Regions from separate parts of the Streptomyces sp. NPDC005494 genome, predicted to be linked through region 1. Evidence: riboswitches for the same ligand, from Rfam matches in the RefSeq annotation. Region 1 holds a riboswitch; each other region holds the start of a gene.
The links. A riboswitch is a leader RNA that binds a small molecule or an ion and turns the genes downstream of it on or off. The one in region 1 is predicted to bind cyclic di-AMP.
Positions count from the first base shown of each region.

Region 2: linked by a shared signal. The riboswitch ahead of ACFYQ6_RS10340 (NlpC/P60 family protein) and the one ahead of ACFYQ6_RS15255 (transglycosylase SLT domain-containing protein) in region 1 are both predicted to bind cyclic di-AMP.
Region 3: linked by a shared signal. The riboswitch ahead of ACFYQ6_RS20630 (M23 family metallopeptidase) and the one ahead of ACFYQ6_RS15255 (transglycosylase SLT domain-containing protein) in region 1 are both predicted to bind cyclic di-AMP.
Region 4: linked by a shared signal. The riboswitch ahead of ACFYQ6_RS06040 (LysM peptidoglycan-binding domain-containing M23 family metallopeptidase) and the one ahead of ACFYQ6_RS15255 (transglycosylase SLT domain-containing protein) in region 1 are both predicted to bind cyclic di-AMP.

Region 1 is NZ_JBIAJR010000004.1:331,759-339,292, forward strand. It holds gene ACFYQ6_RS15245 (SIS domain-containing protein) at 1-812, shown strand, start outside; gene ACFYQ6_RS15250 (hypothetical protein) at 879-1,445, opposite strand; gene ACFYQ6_RS15255 (transglycosylase SLT domain-containing protein) at 1,661-2,506, opposite strand; cyclic di-AMP (ydaO/yuaA leader) riboswitch at 2,512-2,697, opposite strand; gene ACFYQ6_RS15260 (hypothetical protein) at 3,056-3,286, shown strand; gene ACFYQ6_RS15265 (molybdopterin-binding protein) at 3,498-3,893, shown strand; gene modA (molybdate ABC transporter substrate-binding protein) at 3,946-4,725, shown strand; gene ACFYQ6_RS15275 (ABC transporter permease) at 4,751-6,694, shown strand; gene ACFYQ6_RS15280 (NAD(P)H-dependent oxidoreductase) at 6,824-7,276, opposite strand; gene ACFYQ6_RS15285 (heavy metal translocating P-type ATPase) at 7,351-7,534, opposite strand, start outside.
Region 2 is NZ_JBIAJR010000003.1:71,602-79,135, reverse strand. It holds gene ACFYQ6_RS10355 (esterase/lipase family protein) at 181-1,194, shown strand; gene ACFYQ6_RS10350 (M23 family metallopeptidase) at 1,435-3,105, shown strand; gene pcrA (DNA helicase PcrA) at 3,154-5,592, opposite strand; cyclic di-AMP (ydaO/yuaA leader) riboswitch at 5,848-6,007, shown strand; gene ACFYQ6_RS10340 (NlpC/P60 family protein) at 6,006-7,160, shown strand; gene ACFYQ6_RS10335 (hypothetical protein) at 7,216-7,534, opposite strand, start outside.
Region 3 is NZ_JBIAJR010000006.1:431,542-439,075, forward strand. It holds gene ACFYQ6_RS20620 (MerR family transcriptional regulator) at 8-754, shown strand; gene ACFYQ6_RS20625 (PP2C family protein-serine/threonine phosphatase) at 886-2,043, shown strand; cyclic di-AMP (ydaO/yuaA leader) riboswitch at 2,276-2,428, shown strand; gene ACFYQ6_RS20630 (M23 family metallopeptidase) at 2,440-3,477, shown strand; gene ACFYQ6_RS20635 (PrsW family intramembrane metalloprotease) at 3,707-5,161, opposite strand; gene trmB (tRNA (guanosine(46)-N7)-methyltransferase TrmB) at 5,232-6,131, opposite strand; gene lhgO (L-2-hydroxyglutarate oxidase) at 6,124-7,380, opposite strand.
Region 4 is NZ_JBIAJR010000002.1:2,646-10,179, reverse strand. It holds gene ACFYQ6_RS06055 (STM4012 family radical SAM protein) at 1-898, shown strand, start outside; gene ACFYQ6_RS06050 (STM4011 family radical SAM protein) at 908-1,867, shown strand; gene ACFYQ6_RS06045 (SGNH/GDSL hydrolase family protein) at 1,872-2,699, opposite strand; gene ACFYQ6_RS06040 (LysM peptidoglycan-binding domain-containing M23 family metallopeptidase) at 2,865-3,779, opposite strand; cyclic di-AMP (ydaO/yuaA leader) riboswitch at 3,784-3,972, opposite strand; gene ACFYQ6_RS06035 (tyrosine-protein phosphatase) at 4,375-5,199, shown strand; gene ACFYQ6_RS06030 (DUF6126 family protein) at 5,232-5,402, opposite strand; gene ACFYQ6_RS06025 (XRE family transcriptional regulator) at 5,488-6,102, opposite strand; gene ACFYQ6_RS06020 (aspartate aminotransferase family protein) at 6,163-7,534, opposite strand, start outside.

The DNA.
Region 1 (7,534 bases):
CACTGCCCGCCGCCGGTGAGCGCGTCGCCGTGGTCGGCTGCGGAACGTCGTATTACATGGCGCAGGCCTACGCCGCGCTCCGCGAGGCGTCCGGGCAGGGCGAGTCGGACGCCTACGCCGCTTCGGAGTTCCCCTTCGGCCGGGTGTACGACCGGGTCGTCGCCCTGACGCGGTCCGGAACGACGACGGAGGTACTCGGCCTGCTGAGCCGGCTGCGGGGCACCACGCGGACCGTCGTGGTGACCGCCGATCCGCACACTCCGGTGGAGGGCGCGGCGGACGAGATGGTCGTCCTCGACTTCGCCGACGAACGGTCCGTGGTGCAGACGCGTTTCGCGACCACGGCGCTGACCCTGTTCCGCGCCCATCTCGGGCTGCACACGGACCAGGCGGTGCGGGATGCGGAGACCGCGCTGGCGCAGCCGCTGCCCGACGGGGTTCTGGAGTGCTCCCAGTTCAGCTTCCTGGGGCGCGGATGGACCGTCGGGCTCGCCAACGAGGCGGCGCTCAAGATGAAGGAGGCGTCCCTGTCCTGGACGGAGTCCTATCCGGCGATGGAGTACCGCCACGGTCCCATCAGCATCGCGACGGCCGGAACCGCGACGTGGATGCTCGGCGCCGCGCCGGAGGGGCTGGCGGAGCAGGTGCGGTCGACGGGCGCGCGGTGGGTGGAGAGCACGCTGGACCCGCTGGCCGACCTGGTCCGCGTCCAGCGGCTGGCGATCGCCCGCGCGGCGGCCCGCGGTCTCGATCCGGACCTGCCGCGCCATCTGACGCGTTCGGTGGTGCTGGACGGAGCGGCGGAGGTCTGAGCACGCGTCAGGGCATGCCGCGCACCGGGCCGGCGGACAGCCCGGTGCGCGCCGTGACCGTGCGGGTCAGTCCTCTTCGAAGTAGGTGTCCAGCACGGCGTCCAGTTCCGCCGTCCACTGCTTGAGGCTGCTCCGGGCCCCCGCCTCGACCTCGGCGTTGAACCACCGGCGGCTCGACAGGTGGACGGTCACGGTGAACCGGCGTCCGAAGCGGCCCGTCTTGACCTCGACCGCGCCGATCTCGGCCCAGTCGAACTCCGCTTCCTGGTCGTCCAGCCGGAAGCGGACACCCTCGGCGTCGACCCGGATCGACCCGCGCCGGTCGCTGACCTCGAAGACGGGACCGTCCGCGCCGTCGCGCGCGGCGCCGGCCTCCACAGCCGCCTCGTCCTCGGAAGCCGCTTCCTCCTCCGCGGACGCCTCGCCACCGGGCGCCGCCGGCTCGGCGTCGGTCACCTCGGCCACGTCGTCCGCGTGCACGACGGCGTCCTCCGGGTCCCGGACCTCCTCGGACGCCTCCGCCTTCTCCGCCCCCGTCCGGGCGGCAACTGGGGCCGTCAGGCCGGGGATGTACGCCGGGTCTGTCCCCGCGGCGAACTCGGGCTTGGTGTTCGAATCTATGCGCTGCTCCACGGCGGGCAGTATGGACGACGAACCTGTACGAGACCAGTCGCCCGGCCGCCGGCTGCCCGTGGTTCCGCGCCCACGGCCGCCCGGGGGCAGGCCCGGGAGCGCGCACACGGACGACGGGTGGTGCGGGTTCCGCCGAACCCGCACCACCCGTCGGTGATGTCCCTCTGTCCCCGCCGTCACGCCTCGCGCGTCAGCAGGTCACGCATCCGCGAGGCTCAGTAGGCCCCGAAGACGTTGTCGATCGAGCCGTACCGGTCGGCGGCGTAGTTGCACGCGGCGGTGATGTTGGCGACCGGGTCGTAGCTGTCCGTCGACGTGCCGGGCACGTGGTAGGCCTCGAAGGTCGGGTCGATGACCTGCAGCAGGCCCTTCGACGGGATGCCGGCGGCGGCGTTCGAGTCCCAGTTGTTGATGGCCTGGGGGTTGCCCGAGGACTCGCGCATGATGTTGCGGTGGATGCCCTCGTAGCTGCCGGGGATGCCGTGCTCGGCCATGATCGCGAGCGACTCCTTGATCCAGCCGTCGAGGTCGTTCGTGTACGCGACCGGCGCGGCGGCCGGAGCAGCCTCGGCGGGTGCGCCCTGCGCGGCGACCGAGGTGCTCGTGCGCTCCGAACGGTCGGCGCGCTCGGCACTCTGCTCGGCACGGTCGGCGGCCTTGTCGGCCTTCTTCTCCGACGTGTCGGCCGACTTCTTCTCGGCCTTGGCGCCTATGGCCAGCTTCAGACCGGGGTGAATGAGGTCGGGGTTTTCGCCGACAGCCTTCCGGTTGTCCTCGTACAGGGCCTTCCAGCCACCGTTCACGGAATGCTCGCGAGCGATCTTGGCGAGAGTGTCGCCCAAGATCACGGAATAGGTGGTGGAGCCGGACTTCTGTGCGGCAATTCCCTTACCGGTCACGGAAGTCGACGCCGCCGCCTTTTCGACGGTGGAGGCGGCCGGGGCGGCGAACGCACCGGTCGCTCCGATGACAGGGAGGGCGAGAGCGCCCGTGGTCACGACGATGATGCCGCGAGTCAGCGAACTGGTCCTGGAACGACGGTACTTACCGTTTTCGGGCATGCTGGATTTCCTCTCCGCCGCCTACGAAGTGAGCTGTCGGGTTCGGACTGGAGATGCCCGGCCGCATAGAGATGCGACTTCACCCCGAGCCGATCCGGATACCGGATCGGCGCTTACCTGGGTCCCCCGCTCCTGCCGTACGAGAAGTGGTCGGGTAACCGGACGGCGGCAGGATTAGGCGTTCCATCCGGAGTGATGGTGACCGTAGGCGAGGAATAGCGAAAGGAACAAGCCCGATCTCGTGATCAAAATTCGCCCGCAAGATCGATTCTTCGGAATTCGTGTAATCCATCGCACATTGCGTCGGCCATTCTTCTTGGCACAGAAGGGAACCGGCCGCTCCGCGCGGGCGTCCCCGAGGTGACCAGTGACGCTGGTCACGGAGTCCGAAAAGGGCGTTTTGCTCTCCCTTGAAGGTCCCCAGGTCACACGAAATGGCCTTTTATGGATTACGGGACTAATTCCAAGAAAGTTGCCTAAATCGGGCATAAGGCTCACAACGCGTACCCGCGGGCATACCAGCTGAGTCTGTGTGGAATCGATCCAGCTATGACCGACAACCCGTACGCCTCGTACCCGCGGATCACCGTGCTGCCCGTCCAGCCCGGTGACCCGCCCTTCCGCATCGTCGAGATCGACGGCGAGGTCATCGGCCGGGCGACCGCCATGACGGACGTGCTGATCGCGGCTGCCGCAGCAGGGATCCACATCCACGATCTCGACGATCCGGCCGTCGTGAGGTGGGTGGGCGGCGGCAAGCTCAGCTGGCGGCCGCACTGACGGACCGACTGCGGTCGGGCCGCACTGACGGGCCGACTGCGGTCGGGCCGCACTGACGGGCCGAGTGCGGTCCGGCCGCACTCACGGACCGACCGCGGTCCGGCTCGAGCGGTGCGCCGAGTCTCAGAAACGCCCGGCGCGATACGCATCTGCCAAGTGCCGAACGCCAGAGCATTGCAGATGCGAGCCACAGCCCCATATCGTGTCGCACATGCAGTCCTACACCATCGGGCAGGCCGCGCGTCTTCTCGGCGTGAGCCCGGACACCGCCCGTCGCTGGGCGGACGCCGGACGTGTCGCGACCCATCGCGACGACAGCGGGCGCCGCCTCATCGACGGCCGCGACTTGGCCGCGTTCTCGGTCGAGGTCGCCCAGGTCGGCACGGGCGAGGAGGAGGTCCCCTACACCTCGGCGCGCAACGCCTTCCCGGGCATCGTCACCGCGGTGAAGCTCGGTGACGTCGCCGCCCAGGTGGAGATCCAGGCGGGGCCGCACCGGCTCGTCTCCCTGCTGACCCGCGAGGCGGTCGAGGAGCTGGGCCTCGAGGTCGGCATGCGGGCCACGGCCCGCGTGAAGTCGACCAGCGTGCACATCGACCGCACCTGAAGCCGTACACGTCCGCCGGCGAGTGGCGGCCCTCACCGAGGAGTTCCCTCCGATGTCTCTCCCTCCCACCGGCCGCCGGGGCGTCGCCGCCGCGTCGACCGCGGCGCTGCTGTTCACCCTCGCCGCGTGCGGCGGTGACGACGGGGACAAGGACGCCGCGGCCCCGAGGACCGAACTGACCGTGCTGGCCGCCTCGTCGCTCACCGATGTCTTCACGACCGCCGAAGCCGCCTACGAGAAGGAGCACCCCGGCACGAAGCTGACCTTCTCGTTCGCCGGGTCGCAGGAGCTCGCCGCCCAGGTCCGTCAGGGCGCGCCCGCGGACGCCCTCGTCACCGCCGACACCCGGACGATGGACGGTCTGGAGCCGGAGACCGGCACCCCGACCGTCATCGCGAAGAACCGCCTGGTCATCGTCACCGGTGAGGGCAACCCGGAGAAGGTCCAAGGTCTCCCGGACCTGGCCGATCCCTCCCTCAAGGTGGTCCTGGCCGCCCCCGAGGTGCCGGTGGGCCGGTACGCGGAGCAGATCCTGGACGCCCAGAGGATCGAGGTGAAGCCGGTCTCGCAGGAACCCAACGTCCGCGCCGTGCTCAGCAAGGTCGAGCTCGGCGAGGCGGACGCGGGCCTCGTGTACCGCACGGACACGACGGTGGCCACCGACAAGGTCGACGCGGTCGACATCCCGGACGCGCAGAACGCGATCGCGTCCTACCCGGCCGCCACACTGAAGTCGTCCGAGCACGCAGAGGCCGCTGCCGCCTTCGTCTCCTGGCTGTCCTCCCCGGAGGCTCAGAAGATCCTCCAGGACGCGGGCTTCCAGAAGCCGTGACCGAAGGCAGCCCCAGGGAACCGCGATGAAACAGCTCCGCACCCGCCCGTCGGGCCCCCGTGCTCCCCTCACCCTGGCGGTCCCCGCGCTGCTCGCCGTCGTGTTCCTGATGCTGCCGCTGGCCGGCATCCTGGCGCGTACCTCCTGGGGCGAGCTCGGCACCCATCTGACCGGCCCCGCGACCACGCAGGCCCTGAGGCTGTCGCTGCTGGTGTCCGGCTGGGCGCTGGGGCTCTCGCTCGTGCTGGGTGTGCCTCTGGCCTGGCTGCTGGCGCGCGTCGACTTCCCCGGCAAGGCCCTCGTACGCTCGCTCGTCCTCCTCCCGATGGTGCTGCCGCCGACCGTCGGAGGCGTGGCGCTTCTGCTCGCCTTCGGGCGGCGCGGCCTGCTGGGGCCCTGGCTGGAGGAGACCTTCGGCATCACGCTGCCGTTCCACACCTCGGGGGCGGTGCTCGCCGCGACGTTCGTCGCGATGCCCTTCCTCGTCATCAGCCTCGAAGGCGCGCTCGGAGGTCTTCATCCGCGGTACGAGGAGACGGCGGCCTCCCTGGGTGCCTCCCCCGTCCGGGTGTTCTTCACCGTGACCCTGCCCATGGTCGCGCCCGGACTGGCGGCGGGCGCCGCGCTGACCTGGGCGCGGGCGCTGGGCGAGTTCGGCGCCACCATCACCTTCGCGGGGAACCTGCCGGGCACCACGCAGACCCTCCCGCTCCAGGTGTACCTGCTGCTCCAGGACTCCCCCGAGACGGCCACGTCCGTGTCGCTGCTGCTGCTCGCCATCGCCATGGCGGTGCTCGTCGCGCTGCGCGGCCGATGGGCCGGCGCACCCCGGAAGGCCGGGGCCCCGCGCCGCCCCGACGACGGGCCCGAACCCGGACCCGAACCGGAACCGGAACCGGCAGCCGGACCGTCCGCGGAAGGACCGCCCCGGGAGAGGTGGCCCCTGCGCGCCGAGGTCACGGGCTTCGACCAGCTCACGATCGAGGCGGAACCCGGTACGACGATCGCCGTCGTCGGGCCCAACGGGGCGGGCAAGACGACCCTGTTGCGCGCGCTGCTCGGCCTCACTCCCCGCGCGCACGCGGAGTTGCGCCTGGGCGGCACCGACACCGGGAGCCTGCCCCCGCACCGGCGGGGTGTCGCCTGGGTGCCCCAGGACGGTGCCCTTTTCCCGCATCTCTCCGCCCTGGCCAACACCGCCTACGGGCTACGCGCCCACGGGGTCTCCCGCGCCGAGGCCCGGGCGGACGCCCGGCTCTGGCTCGGCCGGCTCGGCGTCGGCCACCTCTCCGCCCGTAAGCCGGCGCAGCTCTCGGGCGGCCAGGCCCAGCGTGTCGCACTCGCCCGCGCGCTGGCCGCGCGCCCGCGCCTCCTGCTGCTGGACGAACCGCTCGCCGCTCTCGACCAGACGACACGCGCGCGCGTGCGCCACACGCTGCGCACCCATCTCGCCGGTTTCGGGGGCGTCTGCCTGATCGTCACGCACGACCCCGTGGAGGCGGTGTCGCTGGCCGACCGGGTCCTCGTCCTCGACGAGGGCCGCGCCCTTCAGGACGCGCCGCCCGACGAGGTCACCCGCCACCCGCGCTCCCCCTGGGTGGCGCGGATGCTGGGCCGCAACGCCTGGCCCGGTACGGCGACCGCGGACGGCCTCCTGCTCTCCGGCGGCGGGAGTCTCGTCGCGGCGGAACCGCTGCCCGCCGGGACCCCAGCACTCGCCGTCATCGGTCCCGAAGCCGTCTCCGTGCACCGCGACAGGCCGAGCGGCAGCCCGCGCAACGTCTGGCCCGGCACCGTACGCGAGATCACCGCCAGCGGCAGTCGGCTGCGGGTCCTGGTCAGCTCGGCGGAGGCGCCCGACCTCGTCGCGGAGATCACCCCCCAGGCCGCCGCCGAACTCGGTCTGGCCGACGGGGTGCCGGTCTGGACGAGCGTCAAGGCGACCGAGGCGACGCTCGTCCCACGGTGACCGAAGCCCGGCGCGCCCACCGGCGAGGGCCTCCCTGCGTCAGCCCGGCCGCGGTTCGGCCATTCGGCCAGGCGGCGGCGTGAGTCCATCAGCCCGGCGGCGGTTCTGTGATTCCGCCCGGCGGCGGCGTCAGTCCATCAGTCCGGCGGCGACCGTCGCGCCCAGCTCCCAGCACGCCTCGGTGTCGGCCTTGCCCGGTGCACCTGTGACGGTCACGGCGTCGGCCGTTCGGCGCCAGCCGAGCCCGGTCGTGATGGACTCGATGCCGCGTACGGCGCCGGTGACGTCGTTGCCCCCGTGGACGTAGTAACCGAAGGGCCGCCCCCGCGTCCCGTCCAGGCACGGGTAGTAGACCTGGTCGAAGAAGTGCTTCAGGGCGCCGGACATGTAGCCGAGGTTCGCCGGGGTGCCGAGCAGGTAACCGTCCGCGGCGAGCACGTCGGAGGCCGTGGCGGCGAGCGCCGCCCGCCGGACGACCCGTACGCCCTCGATGTCGTCCGTCGTCGCCCCCGAGACGACGGCTTCGAACAGGGCCTGGCAGTTCGGCGAGGGGGTGTGATGCACGATCAGGAGAGTGGCCACACCCCCGAACCCTGCCGCCCCGGCCCGCCGGAAGCAAACCGGAGGAGGGCGGCCGGCCCCACCGGGGTCCTGGGTCAGTCCACCGCGCGGAATCCCCGCAGCCGCAGGCTGTTGCCGACGACGAAGACCGAGGAGAGAGCCATGGCCGCTCCGGCGATCATGGGGTTGAGCAGACCTGCCGCGGCGAGCGGCAGGGCCGCCACGTTGTAGCCGAAGGCCCAGAACAGGTTCGAGCGGATGGTGCTCAGCGTCCTGCGC
Region 2 (7,534 bases), on a different contig from region 1:
CAGGGACCGCCGCCACGGGAGCCGCAACGAGGTCGCCGTACCACCGCGCCGTCAGCCGCACGGCACGGTGGTACGGCCCCCGGCCGCACCAGAGCCGCCGACCGCCTCCGCAGTGACTCCCATGAGGGCGTGCGGGGCACAGGAGCCGCCTCCCCCGCAGGCCAGTGCAGGAGGTCGGCCATGAAGGTCCTGTCCTTCCTACCCCTACTGATGCGCAGCACCTGTCTGCGCCCAGTCCGGCTTCCGTCGGCGCTGGTCAGAGCCACCGCGCTGGATCTGCTGATCCTCGCCGGGCACGTGCTCCTCTACCCGTCGGGGCTCACCCCCGAGCGCCGGCCGCCCCTGCCGCTGCCCGGCTCCACGAAGGCGCCGGACACCGACCCGGACACTGCTGCGAACACGGGGACGGACACGGGAACGAGGGCAGGGACCGCGCCCGGAGAAGGAACAGGAGCAGGGCCGGCAGCGCGCACGGGGACAGCAACGGGGACAGGAACGGACAGCGACCCCGAGAAAATCACCCGTCCGGCCGATACGACGGCGCTCCCCACCATCGGCGACCGACCACCCGTCGTCCTGCTGCACGGCTTCATCGACAACCGCTCCGTCTTCGTGCTGCTGCGCCGCTCCCTGGCCCGGCACGGCTGGCGCCATCTGGAGTCGCTGAACTACTCGCCCCTGACCTGCGACATCCGCATCGCCGCCGAGCTGCTCGAACGGCACGTGGAGGAGATCTGCGCCCGCACCGGGCACCGCGAGATCGACATCGTCGGCCACAGTCTCGGCGGTCTGATCGCCCGGTACTACGTGCAGCGGCTCGGCGGTGACCGCCGTGTGCGCACCCTGGTCACCCTCGGCACTCCGCACGGCGGGACGGCGGTCGCCCGGCTGGCCGGCGCGCACCCCATCGTCCGCCAGATGCGCGGCGGCTCCGATCTGATCCAGGAACTGCGCCGCCCCGCCCCGGGCTGCCGGACGCGTTTCGTCAGCTTCTGGAGCGAGCTGGACCGGGTGATGCTTCCGGTGGAGACGGCCTGCGTCGACCACCCCGACCTCGACGCCGTGAACGTACGCGTCACCGGCATCGGCCATCTCGCGCTCCCGGTCCACCCGGCGGTCGCGTCCGCGATCCGTGAGGCACTCGAGTCCGACGGTGCCTCCGTCAGCGCTCCGGGAACGGCTTCCGTCGCCTGATCCCCCCGTCGCCGAGGCCCCGCAACCCCGTTCAAATAGAACGCATTTCGAACATAGGGCCAAGCCTGACTCTCCGGTCCGCCGAAAGGCGGCCGATTGCCCGTTTCCTGGAGGGTCGGAAGCCCTCGAAGATTGTCGTCCTCACCTACCGCCGGGTACAGTCGCGGCCACTGCTCACCCCGGGGATCCCCCCATCGGAACCCGGAAACAGGTCCTGCTGCCGAGGCGAGAGAGAAGTTGGTGAACGACCAGCACCCCCACGCCGGGTATGCCGGATACGACAGCCAGTCAACCGGCAGCTTCGACACCGACCCGCTCTTCGGAACACTGCCGGGTCAGCACGACACCAGCCATCAGCCGGCGTACGACACCGGTTACGCCACGGCGTACGACGGCGGCTACGGCACCCACGACACCTCCCAGTGGGACACCGGCGCCCATCAGCAGGCCTCGTACGACGCCTACGGCGCCCAGGCCCACCCTCAGGCGCCGCAGGGTTACGACACCACCGCGGCCTGGACGTCCGAGCCCGGGATCCCCGCGCCGGGAGCCACCGTGGAGGGCACCGGCCAGTGGAACACCACCGGCTGGGACCAGACCGGCCAGACCGGTCAGGCCGACCAGTGGGCGACGGGCGACACCGGGGCCTTCCCCACCACGACCTTCGACTCCACGGCCTACGCGACCGGCACCTTCACCACCCCCGCCTTCGAGACCGGCGGATACGCGGGCTACGGAACCGCCGACACCGGTGCCTACGACGCGACCGCCTGGAACACCGGCGCCACGCCCGAGAACGCCGCGTACGCCCCCGAACAGACGTCGTATCCCTCGTACGAACACCAGACTGCCGCCTACGAGCCGTACGGAACGGCCGAGTTCGCCTCCCACGACCTTCACGGCGCACACGACGCCCTCGGCTCCCACGACGCCCTCGGCTCCCACGACGTCCTCGGCATCGACGACTCCCACGAGCCGGCCGGCGCCCAGGAGTCCCACGACTCGCTCGGTACCGACGAGACCGCGCACACGGAGTCCTACGACGGGGCCTCCGGGACCGGTGAGCCCGAGCCGCTGCCCGACCTCGTCGACGTGACCGCGGGCCACTCCCACGAGCCCGCCGCCTCCCCCGCACGCCCGGTGAGCCGTTCGGCCGCCCCGCGCGGCGGCGGCCGGGGCGGCAGGCGCCGCACCCCGGCGAAGCGTTCCGCCCTTCTCACTGTGGCCGTCCCCTCCGCCTGCGTGATGAGCGTCGCGGGTATCGCCGCCGCCTCGGTGAGCGGCGTCGGCGGCGAGGAGACGAAGGACGACACCACGTCCATGGCCGCGGCCGACACGGTCCAGCCCGCCGTGGCCAACAACAAGCTGGACACCCAGCTCGCCGCACTCAACGCCGACGCCGAGAACTTCGCCGACCGTGCCAGCCGCACCCAGGAGCGCATCGACCTGAGGGAGCGCCAGGCCGCGGAGAAGAAGAAGCGCGAGGAGGAGGCCGCACGCCGCGAGGCCGCGCGCCCCAAGTTCGCGCTGCCCGTGAAGCAGCACGGCCTCAGTGCCACCTACGGCCAGGCCGGGGTGAACTGGATGTCCATGCACACGGGCATCGACTTCCCCGTGGGGTACGGCACGCCCGTGATGGCGGCGACCGACGGCACCGTGCGCACGCAGCTGAACAGCGCGTACGGAAACATGGTGATCGTCACCGCCCCCGACGGCACCGAGACGTGGTACTGCCACCTCAGCGCCGCCAAGATCCGTTCCGGTTCGGTCAAGGCCGGTGACGTCATCGCCTACTCGGGGGACTCCGGCAACTCCACCGGACCGCACCTGCACTTCGAGGTACGGCCCGGCGGCGGCGCGGCGATCGACCCGATGCCGTGGCTCCGAAGCCACGGTCTCAACCCGTACTGAGCCGGAGCCTGCCGTGGCCCCGCGGCCACGGCCTCGCCCCGTACAGAGTCAGAGCTTCTCGACCGGCGCGTACCGCAGCAGCAGCTTCTTGGGCCGCTCGTCGCCGAAGTCGACCGTGGCCTTGGCCTGGTCGCCGAAGCCCTCGACCGCCGTCACCGTGCCCAGACCGAACTGGTCGTGCGTGACGCGGTCCCCGACCACCAGGGTGACCACCGGCTTGTCGGTGGTGCGCCGGGTCGCGAAGCCCGACGGGCCGGCCTTCGAGCGCGCCGAGGACAGCGACGAGGTGATCCCCGACGTCGGCCCCGCCGGCGCGGCCATCGGTCCCTTGCGCTTCCATTCCAGGTGCTGGTCCGGGATCTCCTCCAGGAACCGCGACGGCGGGTTGTACGAGGGCTGACCCCACGCACTGCGCATCGCCGCCCGCGTCAGATACAGCCGCTCGCGGGCGCGGGTGATGCCCACGTACGCGAGCCGGCGCTCCTCCTCGAGCTCCTTCACCTGCCCCAGCGCCCGCATGTGCGGGAAGACCCCGTCCTCCATGCCGGTCAGGAACACCACGGGGAATTCGAGACCCTTGGCCGTGTGCAGGGTCATCAGTGTGATGACGCCGGAGCCGTCCTCGTCCTCGTCGGGGATCTGGTCGGAGTCCGCGACGAGCGCGACCTTCTCCAGGAACTCCGCGAGCGTCCCCGTGCCCTCCTCCTCGGCGCGCTCCTGCTCGAACTCCAAGGCGACGGCGGCGAGTTCCTGGAGGTTCTCGATACGGGTCTCGTCCTGCGGGTCGGTGGAAGCCTGGAGTTCGGCGAGGTAGCCGGTACGCTCCATGACCGCTTCCAGCACGACGGCGGGGCCCGCACCGGACTCCACGATGGTGCGAAGCTCCTCCATGAGCGTGTTGAACCGCTTCACGGCGTTGGCCGAGCGGGCCGCCATGCCGTACGCCTCGTCGACACGGCGCAGCGCCTGCGGGAAGGAGATCTTCTCGCGCATCGACAGGGCGTCGATCATCGCCTCGGCCCGGTCGCCGATGCCACGCTTGGGCACGTTGAGGATGCGGCGCAGCGGGACGGTGTCCTCGGGGTTGGCGAGGACACGGAGGTAGGCCAGGACGTCCCTGACCTCCTTGCGCTCGTAGAAGCGCACCCCGCCGACGACCTTGTAGGGCAGGCCGACGCGGATGAAGATCTCTTCGAAGACACGGGACTGGGCGTTCGTGCGGTAGAAGACGGCGACGTCGCCCGCCTTCGCGTCACCGGCGTCCGTCAGCCGGTCGATCTCGTCGGCGACGAACTGCGCCTCGTCGTGCTCGGTGTCGGCGACGTATCCGGCGATCCGGGTGCCCTCGCCCGCGTTCGTCCACAGGTTCTTGGGGCGCCGGCTCTCGTTGCGCTCGATGACGGCGTTGGCCGCGGAGAGGATCGTCTGCGTGGAGCGGTAGTTCTGCTCCAGCATGATCGTGGTCGCGTCCGGATAGTCCTCCTCGAACTGGAGGATGTTGCGGATGGTCGCGCCGCGGAAGGCGTAGATCGACTGGTCCGCGTCACCGACGACGCAGAGCTCGCCGGGCGCCTCCGCCTCTCCGGACGGTCCCACCAGTTCGCGCACGAGGGTGTACTGCGCGTGGTTGGTGTCCTGGTACTCGTCGACCAGGACGTGCCGGAAGCGGCGGCGGTAGTGCTCGGCGACGTCGGGGAAGGCCTGGAGCAGATGCACCGTGGTCATGATGATGTCGTCGAAGTCGAGGGCGTTGGCCTCGCGCAGCCGCGCCTGGTAGAGGGCGTAGGCCTGGGCCAGCGTCTTCTCGAAGCCGTCGGCGGCCTGGCCGGCGAAGGTCTCCTCGTCGATCAGCTCGTTCTTGAGGTTCGAGACCTTCGCGGTGAACGACTTCGGGGGGTAGCGCTTCGGGTCAAGGTCCAGGTCGCGGCAGACGAGCGCCATCAGCCGCTTGGAGTCCGCCGCGTCGTAGATCGAGAACGACGAGGTGAAGCCGAGGAGCTTCGACTCGCGGCGCAGGATCCGCACACAGGCGCTGTGGAAGGTCATGACCCACATGGCGTTGGCGCGCGGTCCCACGAGCTGCTCGACGCGCTCCTTCATCTCGCCCGCGGCCTTGTTGGTGAAGGTGATCGCGAGGATCTGCCCCGGGTGCACCCCGCGCTCGGCCAGCAGGTGGGCGATGCGGTGGGTCAGCACCCTGGTCTTGCCCGAGCCCGCCCCGGCGACGATGAGCAGCGGCGAGCCCGCGTGCACGACGGCGGCACGCTGCTCGGTGTTCAGCCCGTGGAGCAGCGCGGCGGAGTCGATGACGGGGCGCGGGGCGCCGTCGCGGTAGTACGCGTCACGCGGGGGCGGAGGCGCGTCGAAGACGTCCTCGAAGAGGCCCTCGGGCACCGCTTCGGGGGCGTGCTCCTCCGGGGGCGGCGGGGGGCCGTCCTCCGATCGCTGGAGGCCGGTCAGGAAACTGTCGTCAAAGAGGCTGCTCATCGCCTCACGAGTCTAGGCCGCCGCACCGACAGCCCGGGCCGCATCGGCGACAAGGGGCGGAGCTGTGCGCGTACCGAGACACGCCGCCCACGGAGTGTGAGATTCCGGGAGCGCTCACGGCCGCGCGGACCGCCGCCGCGAAAAGGTCACGAAAATGTATCGGGCATATCGAACATCAACCTTCACAGGGACACCACGGGTTGGCTAGCGTGCTCCGACGGGTGCCCCGTATCCCCTCAGGCGAACCGCGCCGCACGGGCACCCCCGCCGAATCCGTACTTCCCCGCGGGAGCCCGGAACCGGGGACCCACACGCAGCACCGGGGTGAATCGGTCCGTCTCCACCGACCGTAGGGCAGCCTTCCGTTCCGCCCGAACCCGACAGCTAACCCGGTAGGCGGTCCACGGAAGGAGATGCCGGCCTTGGCCTCGCATCGCAAGCCGCGCACACGGGTGCGCACCACCACCCCCGCCGTCGGTCTCACGACCGCGGCACTCGCCTCCGTCACCCTGCTCTCCACCCAGAGCGCGACGGCCGCCCCTGCCGAGCCGAAGCCCAGCATCGAGGAAGTCCAGAAGAAGGTCGACGCCCTCTACCGGCAGGCCGGCACCGCGACGCAGAAGTACAACAAGGCCAAGGACGCGTCCGCCCAGCAGCGCTCCGAGGTGGACGCCCTCCTGGAGGCCGCGGCCAAGCGGGCCGACAAGCTCAACGAGACGCGCCGGGAGCTGGGCAACTACGCGGCCGCGCAGTACCGCACCGGCTCGATCGCGCCGACGGCGACCTTCTTCCTCGCGGACGACCCGCAGTCGTACTTCGACCAGGACCAGCTGATGGCGCGGATGACCAGCCAGCAGCAGAAGGCGGTCGCCGACTTCCGCACGCAGCAGAAGGAGGCGGCGGCGAAGCGCGTCGAGGCGACGAAGAGCCTGGAGACGCTCACCGAGTCGCAGGCCACGCTGCGCACCAGCAAGCAGCAGGTGCAGGAGAAGCTCGCCGAGGCGCGCTCGCTGCTGTCGCAGCTGACCGCCGAGGAGAAGGCCCGGCTCGCCGAGCTGGAGCGCAAGAAGGAGGCGGAGGCCGAGCGCAAGGCGGAGGAGCTGGCGAAGCGGCAGGCCGCCGCCGCGAAGGAGAAGGCCGACCAGGCCGCCGCGGAGGAGGCCGCGAAGGAGGAGGCGGGCACGGGGTCCGGCGGCACGGGTTCCGACAGCGGCTACGCCTCCAAGGCCGACAAGGTCCTAGCCTTCGCCGCCGCGCAGATCGGCAAGCCGTACGTCTGGGGGGCGACGGGCCCGTCCTCGTACGACTGCTCCGGGCTCACCCAGGCCGCCTGGAAGGCGGCGGGCGTCGATCTGCCGCGTACCACCTGGGACCAGGTGGAGGTCGGCACCCGGGTCGCCACAGCCGATCTGCAACCGGGTGACCTGGTGTTCTTCTACGACGACATCAGCCACGTCGGCATCTACAAGGGCGACGGGATGATGATCCACGCGCCGAAGCCGGGCGCGAACGTCCGCGAGGAGTCGATCTACTACATGCCGATCTACGGCAGCGTGCGCCCGGCGTGACACTCGGGGGCACCAGCGGCGGGCGGGCCCGGCACCCGGGCCCGCCCGTCCGCGCTCAGGTCCAGAGCGTGGCGATGAAGATGTTGGCGACGGTCAGCCCGCCGACGGCCGCGAACGCCCCCTTGCCCACCTTCTCCTCGTCCCGCTTCACGTAGACGAGCGCCAGGATCACGATCAGGACGAGCAGCTTGACGCCGATCTTGACGTTGTTCACGGCCTGGTCGTCGGCCTGGTTGAGCCCGACCAGCGCGACGCCGGTCACGAGCATGGTGAGCGCACCGTGCAGCATGGCCGGCACGAAGCGCGCCGTGCCCGCCCCCATGGCCTTCATCTGGGTCAGGAAGCCGCCCAGCAGGGAGGCGATACCGATGATG
Region 3 (7,534 bases), on a different contig from region 1:
TTCCCGCATGGAGTGGTCCATCCAGGAAATCGCCCGGCAGGCCGGCACCACGAGCCGGACGCTCCGGCACTACGGGGACCTCGGCCTCCTGACGCCGAGCCGTACGGGCGCCAACGGCTACCGCTATTACGACCAGGAGGCCCTGGTCAGGCTCCAGCGCATCCTGCTGCTGCGGGAGCTGGGACTCTCGCTGCCCGCGATCAAGGACGTACTGGAGGGGCAACGGGACACCTCGGCGGCGCTGCGGTCCCATCTGCGGCTGCTGGAGCAGGAGCGGGAGCGCATCGGGCGGCAGATCGCCTCGGTGCGGACCACTCTCCACAGGACCGAGGAAGGGGAAGGGCTCATGGCCGAGGAAGTGTTCGACGGCTTCGATCACACGGTGTACGAACAGGAGGTCACCGAGCGCTGGGGCCGCGAGGCGTACCAGCGCGGCGACCGGTGGTGGAAAGGACTGGGCCCGGACGGGCGCGCGCGTTTCCAGGAGGAGCACGAGTGGATCGCCCGGGACTACGGCGAGGCCAGGGCGGCCGGTCTCGACGCGGGCTGCGACGAGGCGCAGGACATCGCGCGCCGGCACTGCGAGTGGCTCGCGGTGACCATGGAACCCACCCGTTCGTATGTAACCGGCATCGCCGAGATGTACGTCGCCGATCCGCGCTTCGCGAGGAACTACGATCGGTACGGGGACGGAACAGCCGTCTTCGTACGGGATGCACTGACGATCTACGCGCGGCACCGGCTCACCGGCTGACCTCCGGGGGCGGGCCCCGGCGCGCTCCTCCCTTCGGCCGATGACGGGTCGCGGTTCGGCGCGGCTCCGGCGAGCCTGGGTGGGGCGCGGTACCGTCCGCAGCCGTGGACGGACCGGGCAGGAGCACACAGGTGGGGAAGCGGGACGGACGGCGAACGAGCGCTGCCGGGAACGCCCGTGCCCGGCGCTTCGTGCGCGCGCTGCCCGCCCTGATGATCGGTGTCGGCGTGGTCTTCGACCTGTTGACGCCGACCGAGGTGTCCGCCGTACCGCTCTTCGCGGCGGCCCCGCTGATCGCCGCCCCGTTCTTCTCGCTGGCCTCGACCGTGCGCACCGCGGTGGCCGCGGTCCTCGTCGTACTCGCCATCCGGATCTCGGACGGCCTGCTCTTCAAGGTCGTACCGCTCACCGACCTGCTCACCCTGCTGACGGTGTCCGTACTCGCTCTCGTCATCAACGGCGTCGTGCGGCGTGGGAACGAGCAGCTGGCCTCGGCCCGGGTCATCGCGGAGACCGCGATGCGCGCCGTGCTCCCCACGCCCGAGTCACGGATCGGCGGGTTGCAGGTCGCGGCGCGCTACGAGCCGGCCCAGGCCGACGAGTTCGTCGGCGGTGATCTGTTCGCCGTGACGGACACGCCCTACGGGGTGCGGCTGGTGCTCGGGGACGTACGGGGCAAGGGACTGGACGCGGTGGCGGCGGTCGCCGTCGTGATCGGGGCGTTCCGGGAGGCCGCCGAGCAGGAGCGTTCGATCGAGGGGGTGGTCCAGCGGCTGGAGCGGGCGCTGGCGCGGGAGGGCTCACGGCGCGGCGGGTTCGACTCCGTGGAGGGCTTCGTCACCGCCGTGCTCGCCGAGATCCCGGCCGGCTCGGAGACCCTGCGAGTCGTCAACCGCGGGCACCCCGAGCCGCTGGTCCTGCAACCGGACGGGGCGGTCGACGCGCTGGCGCCGACCGTGCCGGCCCTGCCGCTGGGCATGGGGCTGGGTGCCTGGCCGGACCGTGCGGACGAGTGGCCGCTGCCGGCGGGGGCGACGTTCCTCGCGTTCACGGACGGCCTGTCGGAGGCGCGGGACGCGCACGGTGTGTTCTACGACCCGGAGGCACGGCTGCGTGGCCGGATCTTTCCGGGGCCGGAGGAGCTGCTGTCCGCACTCACCGACGACGTGCGTCTGCACACCGGGGGCCGGTCGACGGACGACCTGGCGCTGCTCGCGGTCGGCAGGCCGTCCCGGGGTCAGCCGGAGCGGCGGACGACCGTGAAGATCGTGGGGCGGGACAGTGAATGACGGACAGCGACCGTCCGTAATCGCGGGGCACCTCTCCGATAACATTTGACACACCATCAGAAACTGACAGCGTGTCGTGGGCCGCTCAACTCGCCCGTTTGAGCCCGTTTGACCCCTGAAAGTCCAGGCCAAGGCCGTGAACGATCTGCCGGAACAGCTTGGAATCGGACCCGGGTGTCTATTAACGTTCGATAACGCAGCGCGGTTGTACCTGTCGTCGCAAGAGGCGGCACCGTGCGCAGCGCCGAATTCCGCAAGGGAACCGGGGAACCACCTACATGGGGTGAATCGGGCACCTGTGTCTCGTGAGAGACGAAGGGGCCCGTAGGAGACCTTCCTGCTCCGAACCCGTCAGCTAACCCGGTAGGCGAGAAGGAAGGAAAGGAGTGCGCCCACGTGGCGTCGAATCAGCCTGCCCCCGAGGCCCCGTCACCCTTCAGGACCGACAGCCTCGGTACCGAGGACAGGACTTGGGAGGAATGGAACCCCACCGAGGAGTCCATCCGTCCCGTACGCGGTCGGCACCGTGTAGCCAAGCAGCGCGGTCTCGCCCGTAGCTCCACCGTCCTCGGCGTCGGCGTCATCGCGGCCGTCGGAGCGGGTGGCATGGCCACCGCGCAGAGCAAGCCGCCGGTCTCCATCTCCCTTCCCGATTCCATCGCGGACAATCTCCCCGACGCCAAGTCCCTTCCCGGCGTGGGCGCGTTCATGTCCGGCGACTCCGACGCGGACCAGCAGACGGTCGCCTCCTCCCCCCTCACCTCCGCCGGCATCACGGCAGCCGAGGCCGAGCAGGGAACCACCGACGCCGGCGAGGCGCTGCGCGCCCGCATCCTCCAGCAGGCCGAGCAGCAGCAGGCCGGAGCCGATGCCGAGGCCAGGGCCGCCGAGGAGACGGCGGCAGCCGAGGCAGCCGCGGCCCAGGCGGCGAAGCAGCAGACCGTGGCCGAGGCCGAGGCCGCCGCGAAGAAGAAGGCGGCGGAAGAGGCGGCGAAGAAGAAGGCGGAGGCCGAGCGCCTCGCCAAGCTCGCCGCCAGCTACGCCGTCCCGACCTCCTCGTACTACATCAGCTCGAGCTTCGGTCAGGCCGGTTCGATGTGGTCCTCCGGCTACCACACCGGGCTGGACTTCGCGGCCCCGACCGGTACGCCGGTCAAGGCGGTCCACAGCGGCACGGTGAAGTCCGCCGGCTACTCCGGTTCGTACGGCTACCGCACGGTCCTGGAGCTGGAGGACGGCACCGAGGTCTGGTACTGCCACCAGTCCTCGATGGACGTGACCGCGGGTCAGAAGGTCACCACCGGCCAGACCATCGGCCGCGTCGGGGCGACGGGCAATGTGACCGGCGCGCACCTGCACCTGGAGATCCACACCGCTGACGGCACGGGCATCGACCCGATGGCCTGGCTGCGCGGTAAGGGCCTCACGATCTGAACCCGCGCGCCGTCACGCGGCGCACCGGACCCCGGCGGCCCTGACGCACAACCCCCCGACGTCAGGGCCGCCGGTTCGGCGTTTCCCGGCTGTGTGTCCCGGTCGTTCATGCCGTCGGACCCTGTGTGTCCCGGTCGTTCATGCCGTCGGACCGTGTGTGTGCTCGTTCGTTTGTGCCGTCGGGTTCGTGCGGGCCCTCGCTGAGCTCACGCTCGCAGTCCTGACGGGCTCACGACGGCGGGGGAGCGCGGTGGCCGGCACCGTCCTCCAGGTAGGGGTTGTAGCCGCCGTAGTGGCGATGCGGCGCCGGCGGCTGCTGCGCCGCGACGGTCCCGTGGGAGAACTGACGGGGGAACGGCTGCGGAGCGGCCGGCCTGGACGGCCGTACCCGGCCCGTCGCGTGGGCGGCGTACGTCAGGGCGGGGCCCGCGACGGCCCGGCGCTGCCACAGGTGGTGCAGCAGCTCCTGCTCGCGGAGTGCGAACTCCGGCCCCGCGCCGTCGTGGCGGGCCCTTCGGCGGAGCATGGCCAGGGACGTCGCGAACGACTCGTACTCGGCGACGGCACGGGCCGCGGCCCTGCCCCGGTTCCGGTCGGGGTGGCTGTGCCAGTGCCTGGCCATGTCGCGGGCCATACCCCGCGCCCGCATCGAGGCGAGCGCGAGCGGCTCGGCGGGGGCGAGCCAGCCGGCCGCCGCGTACACCGGAAGCTCGGTCGACAGGGTGCGCAGCTCCCGCTGGCGCGACCAGATGGCCAGCCAGGTCACCAGAGCGAAGCACGGGACCATGAACGCGCCGTACACCGCGTAGAAGCCGTACGGGCCGAACGTCGACGAGCCGTTCCACACGGCGTGCATGCCCATGGCGAGGACGAGTCCCAGCAAGGGCGCCACGATCCGGCGTACGCGGTGCCGCGCGCCCCCTAGGGCCGCGATGCCGAGTCCGATGCCGGAAAGCACCGTGAACAGGGGGTGCGCGAACGGCGACATGACCACGCGCACGAAGAACGTCCCCGCCGTCACGGAGGCGAGGCCCGTGGTGCCGAGCTGCTGATCCTCACCGAAGGCGTTGCCCAGGTAGAGGATGTTCTCGGTGAAGGCGAAACCGGTCGCGGTGAATCCCGCCACCACGATGCCGTCGACGATCCCGCCGAACTCCCGTCTGCGGAACAGGAAGATCAGCAGGACGGCCGCGGCCTTCGCGCTCTCCTCCACGACCGGGGCGATGACCGTCGCACCGAGGGTGTCGGCGCTTCCCGGATCAGCGGTGGCCGTCGCTATCCAGCGCGTCGCGAAGGAGTTGGCGATGATCGCCACCAAGGCGGCGGCGCACGCACCCCAGAAGAAGGCGAACAGCAGGTTGCGCCAGGGGCCAGGCTCGACCCGGTCGAGCCAGCGGAACGCGGACATCAGCAGGGGGACCGGCAGAACGGCCAGGCCCAGGCCCACCAGAAAGCCCTCGGTGCCGGTCTGTTCGCGGACCAGGGCCAGAATGACGAGACCGCAGAGCGTCAGGACGGTGATCACCGCACCGGCGCGGAAGGCCTTGCTGCGCCAGACCATGCCGACGCGGCGCGGCCGGTACCACTGGCCACGCTCCGGGACGGCCCCCAGGAACTCGTCGAGCCGCTGCTCCTCGAGAACCGGGACGGCCGGCTGCTGATGCTGCACGGACCCCTCGGACACCTGACGACCCTAACGAGGGGGACTGACACCTGGCCACGGTGCGATGGCCGATGCGCCGGCCGTTGGCCGATCAGCGACGGGTGAAGAGCACGTCGTGCACGACGTGGCCCTTGTCCAGGCCCTGACCCTCGAAGCGGGTGAGGGGCCGGAACGCCGGACGAGGGGCGTAGCCGCCGTCCGCCTGGGTGTTCTCGAACAGCGGGTGCGCCGTCAGCACCTCGAGCATCTGCTCCGCGTACGGCTCCCAGTCGGTCGCGCAGTGCACGACCGCGCCGGGCTTCATGCGCCCGGCCACCAGATCGAGGAACTCCGGCTGGATCAGCCGTCGCTTGTGGTGCCGCTTCTTGGGCCACGGGTCGGGGAAGTACACCCGCAGCCCGTCCAGCGCCTCGGGCTCCAGCATCTCGCGGAGCAGGATGATCGCGTCACCGTTGGCGACCCGGACGTTGGTCAGTCCCGCCCGGTCGGCGAGTCCGAGCAGGTTGCCCTGGCCGGGGGTGTGCACGTCGACGGCGAGGATGCCGGTGCCGGGGTCGTCCGCCGCCATCTGTGCCGTCGCCTCGCCCATGCCGAAGCCGATCTCCAGGACCACCGGGAGGCCGTCGAAGAGCGTGGGCAGATCGAGGACGCTGCGGCCGTCGATGTCCAGGCCCCACTTGGGCCACAGCCGCTGGAGGGCGTCCTCCTGGCCCGTGGTCACCCTGCTGCGGCGTGGCTGGAAGCTGCGGATGCGGCGCTCGTGGTGGGAGCCCGCCGGGTCGGCGGCGGGACCGCCGGGGAAGCGGGGCTCCTGGCGCAGCCTGCGCTGGCGCTCGAAGGAGGCGGCGCGCCGCGCCGCCGCGTCGGAATCGGCGTCGCCGGGCGTCACCGCCTCGGCGTGTGGCTCCGCGCTCGTCCCGGGGTGGGTCTCCGCGTCCGTCCCGGGGGTGGAGCCGGGCGTCTCTGGGGTGGGGTTCACAGGCTCAGACACAATGCCCCGATTCTACGGCGGGAGGAGTCCACCCCGTCGCGCGTGCCCGCAGCAGAGCCCGCCGCGCCACCTCCCTCCCGATGGGCAGCGACGCGGTGGCCGCGGGCGAGGGCGCGTTCAGCACATGCACGGTGTGCGGCGCGTCCCGGATCAGGAAGTCGTCGACCAGGGTGCCGTCACGCAGGACCGCCTGGGCCCTGACCCCGGGGGGTGAGGGGCGCAGATCGTCCTCCGTGACCTCGGGCAGCATGCGGCGGACGGCCCGGGTGAACGCGCTCTTCGACAGGGACCGGTGCAGTTCGCCCGCCCCGTACCGCCAGTGCCGCCGGGCGATCCGCCAGGAGCCCGGCCAGGCCAGGGTGGCCGCCAGCTCGCCCGGGCGCACGACCGTCCGGCCGTACCCCTCACGGGCCAGGGCCGGCACCGCGTTCGGCCCGACGTGGACCGTGCCGTCGACGCCCCGGGTCAGATGCACCCCCAGGAAGGGGAAGGCGGGATCGGGCACCGGGTAGACGAGCCCGCGCACCAGCTCCGGCCTGGCCAGCTCGTAGTACTCCCCGCGGAACGGCACGATCCGGGCCCCGGGGTCGTCGCCGGCGAGCAGCGCCACCCGGTCGCTGTGCAGTCCGGCGCAGTTGACCAGCACCCGGGCCCTGACCACCCGGCCGTCGGCCGTGCGCACCGCGACGCCCCACGGGCGCCGGTCGACGGCGACGACCTCCGCGCCGTAACGGACCTCTCCGCCCGCCGCGCTCACCTCGGAGGCGAAGCGGCCGGCGACCGCGGCGAAGTCGCACACGCCCGTCGTGCCGACCCTGATCGCGGCGAGACCGCGCACCTGCGGCTCGTACTCCGCGATCTGGGCGGGACCGAGCTCCCGGACCGGCAGCCCGTGCGCCCGCCCGCGCTGCACCAAGGCGTGCAGCCGGGGCAGCTCGGCGCTGTCCGTCGCCACGATCAGCTTGCCCGTCACCGCGTGGGCGATGCCGTGCTCCTCGCAGAAGTCGACCAGCTCGGTGGCACCCCGCACCGCGTAGCGCGCCTTGAGCGAACCCGGCGCGTAGTAGATCCCGCTGTGGATCACCCCGCTGTTGCGGCCGGTCTGGTGCCGGGCCGGACCCCACTCCTTCTCCAGCACCGTGACCCTGGTGCCGGGCGCGGTGCGCGTGAGCGCGTACGCGGTCGACAGACCGACGATTCCGCCACCGATCACCAGCACATCGCAGTCGTACGCCGCGTGCGTCATCATCACGCCACCTCCCACCCCGATAGTGCACTGACCCACTGACAACGAGCTCAAACCAGGGAGTGCCACGGGCGTGGCGCGCGGCGTGTTCCATGACGGGCCATACCGGGGCGTTCCGGTCCCGGCGGGGTGCAGGGCCCCGGACGCGCCGTGCGGG
Region 4 (7,534 bases), on a different contig from region 1:
CGTGCTCGCCGACCGGGGCACCACGCGCGTCAGCATCGGCGTGCAGAGTTTCGTCGACGCCGAGGTCCGCGCGGCGGTCCGTCCGCAGCACCGGTCCGACGTGGAAGCGGCGCTCGGCCGGATCCGGGACGCCCGCATCCCGGTCCTCAACATCGATCTGATCTACGGCATCGAGGGCCAGACCGAGGCGAGCTGGCGCACCTCGCTGGACGCCGCCCTGGCCTGGCGCCCGGAGGAGCTGTACCTCTATCCGCTCTACGTACGCCCGCTCACCGGTCTGGGCCGGCTGGGCACCGGGGCCGACGCGCCGGACGAACCGGACGCGGCCTGGGACGAACAGCGGCTGCGGCTGTACCGGGCGGGTCGTGACCGTCTGCTGGCCGAGGGCTACGAGCAGGTGTCCATGCGGATGTTCCGCCGCACGGACGCCCCGCACGCCGGTCCCGACGACTACGCCTGCCAGACCGACGGCATGATCGGGCTCGGCTGCGGGGCGCGCTCGTACACGTCCTCGCTGCACTACTCCTTCGACTACGCCGTGGAGATGCGGGAGATCCGGGGGATCATCGACGGCTTCACCACGGCCGAGGACTTCTCCCGCGCGGAGGTCGGCCGGTACGTCGACGAGGGCGAGGCGCGCAGGCGCCACCTCCTGCAGTCGCTCCTCCAGGCCGAGGGGATGCGGACCGCCGAGTACCGCGAGCGCTTCGCCTCCGATCCGTACGACGACTTCCGGGCCGAGCTGGAACTCTTCGACGCCCGCGGCTGGCTGGACGCCACGGCCCGCCCCGCGCTGCTGCGTCTCTCCCCGGAGGGCCTGGCCCACTCGGACGCGCTGGGCCCCGAGCTGTTCTCACCCGAGGTACGGGCCGCGATGGCCGCGTACGAGGCGAAGTGAGGGACGGGCATGGACCTGACGCTTCTGTACCGGGGCCCGCTGGCCTCGTGCGACTACGACTGCCCGTACTGCCCGTTCGCCAAGCGACGGGACAGCGGCGAGCAGTTGCGGGCCGACCGCGCCGCCCTGGCGCGGTTCACGACGTGGGCCGCCGAGCAGACCGGTGACCGGCTGTCGGTGCTGTTCACCCCCTGGGGCGAGGCCCTGGTGCGTTCCTGGTACCGGCGCGCGCTCGTGGAGCTGTCGCGCCTGCCGCACATCGAGCGGGTCGCCGTGCAGACCAACCTCAGCGGGCGTACGGGCTGGCTGGCCGAGGCGGAGCGGGACAAGGTCGCCCTGTGGTGCACCTACCACCCGGGCCAGACACCGTACGAGCGCTTCCTGGGCAGGTGCCGGGAGCTGACGGCTCTGGGGGTCCGGCACAGTGTCGGTGTCGTCGGGCTCGCGGAGCATCTGGAGGAGGCGAGGAGGCTGCGCGCGGCGCTGCCGTCCGAGGTCTACCTCTGGGTCAACGCCGCCGAGGGGCACACCTACACGGACGAGGAGGCGGACCTCTGGACCGCCCTGGACCCGCTGTTCCCCTACAGCCGGTTCCCGCACCGCTCCGCCGGGCTGCCCTGCCGGACGGGCGAGTCGGTCGTCTCCGTCGACGGCGACGGGACGGTGCGCCGCTGTCATTTCGTCAGGGCGGAGCTGGGCAATCTCTACGACGGCAGCTACCGCGAGGCGCTCGGTCCGCGTGGCTGTCCGCTCGACGTGTGCGACTGCCACATCGGCTACGTGCACCTGGAGACGCTGCCGTTGTACGACGTCTTCGCGGGCGGCGTGCTGGAGCGCGTACCGGCCCGTCCGGTCCTTGTGCCGGGCGGGCCGTCGGGGACGCACGCCCGTCCGGGGCGGGATGCGGCCCCGGACGGACTCGTGACACCGGGCCCTGCCCGGCGTCCCCTCCCGATCGTCACGCGCTGATCGGTCAGAGCGGGAGCAGGTCGGGACGCTTGGCCGCGACGTGGTCACCGGAGGACTCGCCGCGCAGCCGCCGGCCGATCCAGGGGACGAGGTACTCACGCGCCCACTGGATGTCGTCACGGCGTACCTCCAGCGGCCCGCGGTGCGCCTGCGGGGGCCACGCCTGGTCCGGGTCGGCCGGCACGTCGAGGCCGAGGACCTGGGCGGCGCGCAGCGCGACCCGGGTGTGTCCCTCGGGCGAGAGGTGCAGACGGTCGTTGTCCCAGGCGCGCCGGTCCTGCACGGACCGCAGGGACCACAGGTCCAGGACCGGGCAGTCGTAGCGGTCGGCGATGGACCGGACGTGCGCGGTGTACATGGCGATCTTGCCGCGCAGGTGCTTGAGCACCGGGATGTCGCGGGTGTCGAAGCCGGTGGTGACCATGACGGTGCCGACCGTCTGCGTCAGCTCGGCGACCGCGCGTTCGAAGCGTTCTGCCACGTCGTCCGGGTCGGAGCCGGGACGGAGGATGTCGTTTCCGCCCGCGCAGAAGCTCACCAGATCAGGTGCCAGCTCCTTGGCGCGGGGGACCTGTTCCTCGACTATCTGGTCGAGGAGGCGTCCGCGTACGGCGAGATTGGCGTACCGGAAGTTCCCGTGCGTGTCGTCCACAGGAGCGACCACCGCGTGCGGGACCGGGAGCCGGTCCGCGAGGAGGACCGCGAGCCGGTCCGCCCAGCCGACGAGCGCACCGTCCGGGCCAGGGTCCCCGACGCCTTCGGTGAAGCTGTCGCCAATCGCTGCGTACGACCCGATGATGCCTCGTTGGTTGTTTCTCGAATCGTCTGCCACAAGCGCTTATCCTGCACCTTCGAATGTGACCTACGCGACCGTAATAAGGGGTTGACGGGTGGTGAGAAAGACCACCCGGTCAGTTTTTGGTAAAGCCGGAATAAGAAGAGGGGCGGTGCGCCGTGGCGCACCGCCCCTCCTGCCTCGCCCTCAGGGCGCCGGGTCTCAGATGGAGACGCCGTGCGAACGCAGGTAGGCGATCGGGTCGACGTCCGAGCCGTAGCCCGGGCCGGTGCGGACCTCGAAGTGGAGGTGCGGACCGGTGGAGTTGCCGGTGGAACCGGAGAGACCGATCTGCTGGCCACCGGTGACGGTCTGGCCGGCCGAGACCTCCAGCGAGGACAGGTGGGCGTACTGCGAGTACATGCCGTCGCTGTGCTGGATGACGACCTCGTTGCCGTACGAGCCGCTCCAGCCCGCCGAGACCACGGTGCCCGGGCCGATGGACCGGACGCTGGTGCCGGACGCGGCCTGGAAGTCGGAACCGGTGTGGTAGCCACTGGACCAGCTGGCGCCCGAGGCGCGGTACTGGGTGGTGACGTTGGGGTTCTCGACCGGGGCGGCGTAGCCGGAGGTGTTGCCCTCCGACGCGGCGGACTCGGTGGAGGTCGTGGTCGCCGTCTTCTCCGCCGGAGCGGCAGCCTTCTCGGCAGGGGCGGCCGCCTTCTCGGCCGTCTCTGCCTTGGAGGGCGCGGCCTTGGAGGGCGCGGCCTCCGCGGAACCGGACGCCTTGGCTCCGAGAACCAGCTTCATGCCCGGCTGGATCAGGCTCGGGTTCCCGCCGACGACCTCGCGGTTGTCCTTGTAAAGCTTCTGCCAGCCGCCCTTGATCTTCTTCTCCGCCGCGATCTTCGCCAGGTAGTCGCCGGCGACGACGGAGTAGGTCTTCGGGGTGCTCTTGGCCGCGGCGGGCGCGCTCTGCGCGGCCGTCTTGGCGGCCGGTGCGGACTGCTCCGCCGCGTTGGCGCCGGTGGCGCCGATCAGCGGCAGGGCGAGAACGGCGCCGCCGGTCCCCACGGCGAGGATGCCGCGCGAGATCGGGCTGGTCCTGGTACGGCGGTGCTTACCCTTTGCGGGCATGGGGCATTCCTCTCCGGCGCCTGCGAGGTGAGCTGTCGGGTGCGGACTGGAGATGCCCGGCCGCGCGGTGCGCGACTTGACCCCGAGCCGGTTCCGGATCCCTCCGGCCGGCGGCTTACCTGGTTCCCCCGCTCCTGCCACACGTGTGTCGGTGCGGATTCCGGACGGCGGCAGGATTAGGCGTTCCATCCGGATTGACCGTGACCGTAAGCGAGCCGGGTCGCCGGGAACAAGCCACGGATTGCGCACCGGAATCGGCGCTTCAATTTCCGCGCGGAATTCCCGTCACCCTCCGTGGATTACGGATCTTGGCATTCCGCGCGGCGTCAGGAATACCCACCGGCGGCTCCGCCACACACCGTCACGGATATGATCCCGCTCACCCACCTCACACCATCTCCCGTACAAGCAGAGCATGTTCGACTAAATACACCAATACGGACATGTCATTGCTTTCACTGACCAACCCATACGACCGGTCACCCCATTTCACCGAGCCGCGCCCGAGACGATTGGCAGGTGCAGCCATGTCGTATCGTCGCGAGCGTGCCCCCGTCGGCGAGCGGCGCCGACGCCAGACACCACAGGAGCCCTTGTGACGCAGCTGCCAGAGGTCCCGCCGGCCGGCGCCGGGACGACGGACGTCGAGCTGACCGGTGTCCGCAACTTCCGTGACGTGGGCGGCCTCCCCACCGTCGACGGCGGCAGGGTCCGCTACGGGCGCCTCTACCGCAGCGGCCACCTCGCCCACGCCACCCCCGAGGACGCCGCCTTCCTCTCCGGGCTCGGCCTGCACACGGTCTTCGACTTCCGCAACGCGGCCGACCACAAGCTCGACGGCCATGACGTGGAGCTGCCGGGAGTCCGGAATGTCAGCATTCCCCTCTCCGACCCGGCCGACGGTGCGGAGTTCTGGCGACTGGTGCGCGACGGCAACATCCAGCAGCTGCGTTCGATCCTGGCCGACGGCAAGGGCACGGCGCGGATGGTCGCCTCGTACCGCGCGATCATCAAGGACCGCACCGCCGAGCACAGCCGTGTACTGCACGCGCTGGCCGAGGACAGTGTGCCCGCGTTGATGCACTGCGCCGCGGGCAAGGACCGGGCTGGGCTGTCCGTCGCGGTCTCGCTGCTGGCCGTCGGGGTCGAGAAGGAGGCCATCGAGGCCGACTACCTCAAGTCCAACGACGCTCACCGGCGCTACAAGGTGCGGCGGAGCGACACCTCGTCGGCAGGGATGTCGGACGAGGTGATGGAACTGCTCAATCCGCTCTTCGGCGCCCACCCGGACTATCTCGCGGCGGCGTTCGAGACCATCGAGGAGGTCTGGGGCGGCACGGACCGCTATCTCCTCGAAGGACTCAAGATCGACGCGGCCACCCGCGCGAAGCTGCGCGAGCGGCTCGTCGAGGACGCCTGAGGCCGGCGGTCAGCCTCCGGACGCCACAGCGGTCACTTGCCGGCCACGCTGAAGAGGAGGAAGAGGAAGGCCGCGACGACGTGGCCGGCCACCAGGTAGGCGAAGAGCCGGATGACGACGCCGCGAGGCATCCTCCGCTCGTGGGTGTCCGCGCTCTTCTGCCTGCGCGGGGTCAGCGGGTCGTAGTGCTCCGAATCGGACATGACGGTCCTCTCTTCCGGCCGCGGGGGCCGGGGTGACAAGGGGTCGGCAGGCTGGGGCGCGTGCCGGACCGGCGACGGTGCCGGATCAGAGACGGTGAGCCCCGCCGCCGAGGCACAGCTCCGCGGTGGGGCTCTGCAGCAGCGTGTGGACGAAGAGCAGCCGCGCCCCGCCGACGTCGAGCGCGGCGATCCTGTGCGGGGTGAGCGAGTCGAAGTGCGCGCTGTCACCCGGATCGAGGTCGTGCACGGTGTCCCCGAGCACGACGCGCAGCCTGCCGTCGAGGACGTACAGCCACTCCTCCCCGGGGTGCACACGCACGAGGTCGCCCTCGGTGCCGTACGGCACACGCACGCGCAGCGCCTGCATCGCCCGGCCCGAGCCTCCGGCCTGCCGGTAGAGCCAGCCGCCGTCGCCGCCAGGCGCGCCTTCGAGGGGACCGCCACGGACGATCGCGTCACGTTCGGGCGGCATCTCGCCCAGCAGCTCGGAGACGGTCGTACCGTAGACCCTGGCGAGTCCGAGCAGCATGGGCAGCGAGGGCTGCCTCCGGCCCGTTTCGAGCCGGGAGAGGTGGGCGGGCGAGAGTCCGGCCCGCCCGGCCGCGGCCTCCAAGGTCAGACCGCGGTTGCGGCGCAGGTCACGCAGGCGTGGCGCAACCCCTGGAAGCTCGTCGGCCACCCCTTCGTCAGAAGGATTCATGACTCCATTGGGCCAGGATCTTTCCTCTGAGGCAAGTTTATTGCCTCAGAGGCAAATCCCTCAGCGGTTGGCGACGGCCTGCTTCACCAGCGTCCTGCCGAAGTCCCACATCAGCCCGCCACCACTGTGCGCGTCGTCCATGACGGCAGTGAACGCGGTCACGAAGCGGTCGACCTCCGCCTCCCCGATGACCAGCGGCGGGATCAGCTTGATCACTTCCAGATGATCGCCGGAGACCTGGGTGAGGATGCGGTGCTTCTGGAGCAGCGGCACGACCACCATCTGCGCGAAGAGACCCTTGCGCGCCGCCTGGAGCATCGTCCAGCGGCTGCGGAGCTTGAGCGAGGAGGGACGGCCGAACTCGATCCCGATCATCAGCCCGCGGCCTCGTACCTCGTGCAGCAGCTCGTAGCGGCCGACGAGCGCGGAGAGCCGCTCGCGCAGCAGATCACCGGTGCGCCGGGCGTTCGCGACGGTCTCCTCCTGCTCCATCACCGCTAGGACGGCGAGCCCGGCCGCCATGGCCTGCGCGTTCGACCCGAAGCTGGCGGAGTGGACGAGGACCCGGTCCATGGAGGAGTAGACGCGCTTGAAGATCCAGTCCTTGCCGAGCGTCGCGCCGACCGGCACGTAGCCGCCGGAGAGCGCCTTGGCCACGCAGAGCAGATCGGGCTCTACCCCCTCCTCGTGCTGGTACGCGTAGAAGTCGCCGGTCCTGCCCAGCCCGGTCTGGACCTCGTCGGCGATCAGCACGGCCTTGTGCCGGTGCAGCAGCTCCTGCGCCTCCCGGAGGAAGCCGGGCGGCGCGGCGTGGACGCCCTTGCCCTGGATCGGCTCGACGACCAGTCCCGCCACGTCCCCGCGCTTCAGCTCACGGCGCAGGGCGTCGAGGTCACCGAGCTCGATGGCGGTGTCGGGGAGCAGGGGGGCGAACCCGTCCCGGAACCCCTGTTCCCCGTTGACCGAGAGCGAGCCGGTCGTCAGCCCGTGGAAGGCGTGGGAGCAGTAGAGGATCCTGGGCCTGCCGGTGGCGTACCTGGCGAACTTCAGCGCGGTCTCGACCGCCTCCGTACCGCTGTTGCCGAAGAACACCCGGTCCAGGTGCGGGCTGTGCGCCAGAAGCTTCTCGGCGAGCAGACCGGGCAGCGGCTGGCAGTCGAAGCGCGTGAGGTCGGCGAGCGAGGCGTCCAGGACGTCGTGGACGGCCTTGCGTACGACAGGGTGGTGCCTGCCGAGCCCCATCACCCCGAAGCCGGCGAGCATGTCGAGGTAGTCGTTGCCGTCCGCGTCCCAGAAATAGGCGCCCTCGGCCCTCTCGTAGACCTTGTCGAAACCGATGGTGCGCAGCATGCGCGGCAGTTGGTGGTTGAGGTGGCGGGTGTGCAGCTCGTAGCGTTCGCCGCCGCGCTCCGCCAGGAGCCGTGTGAGATCG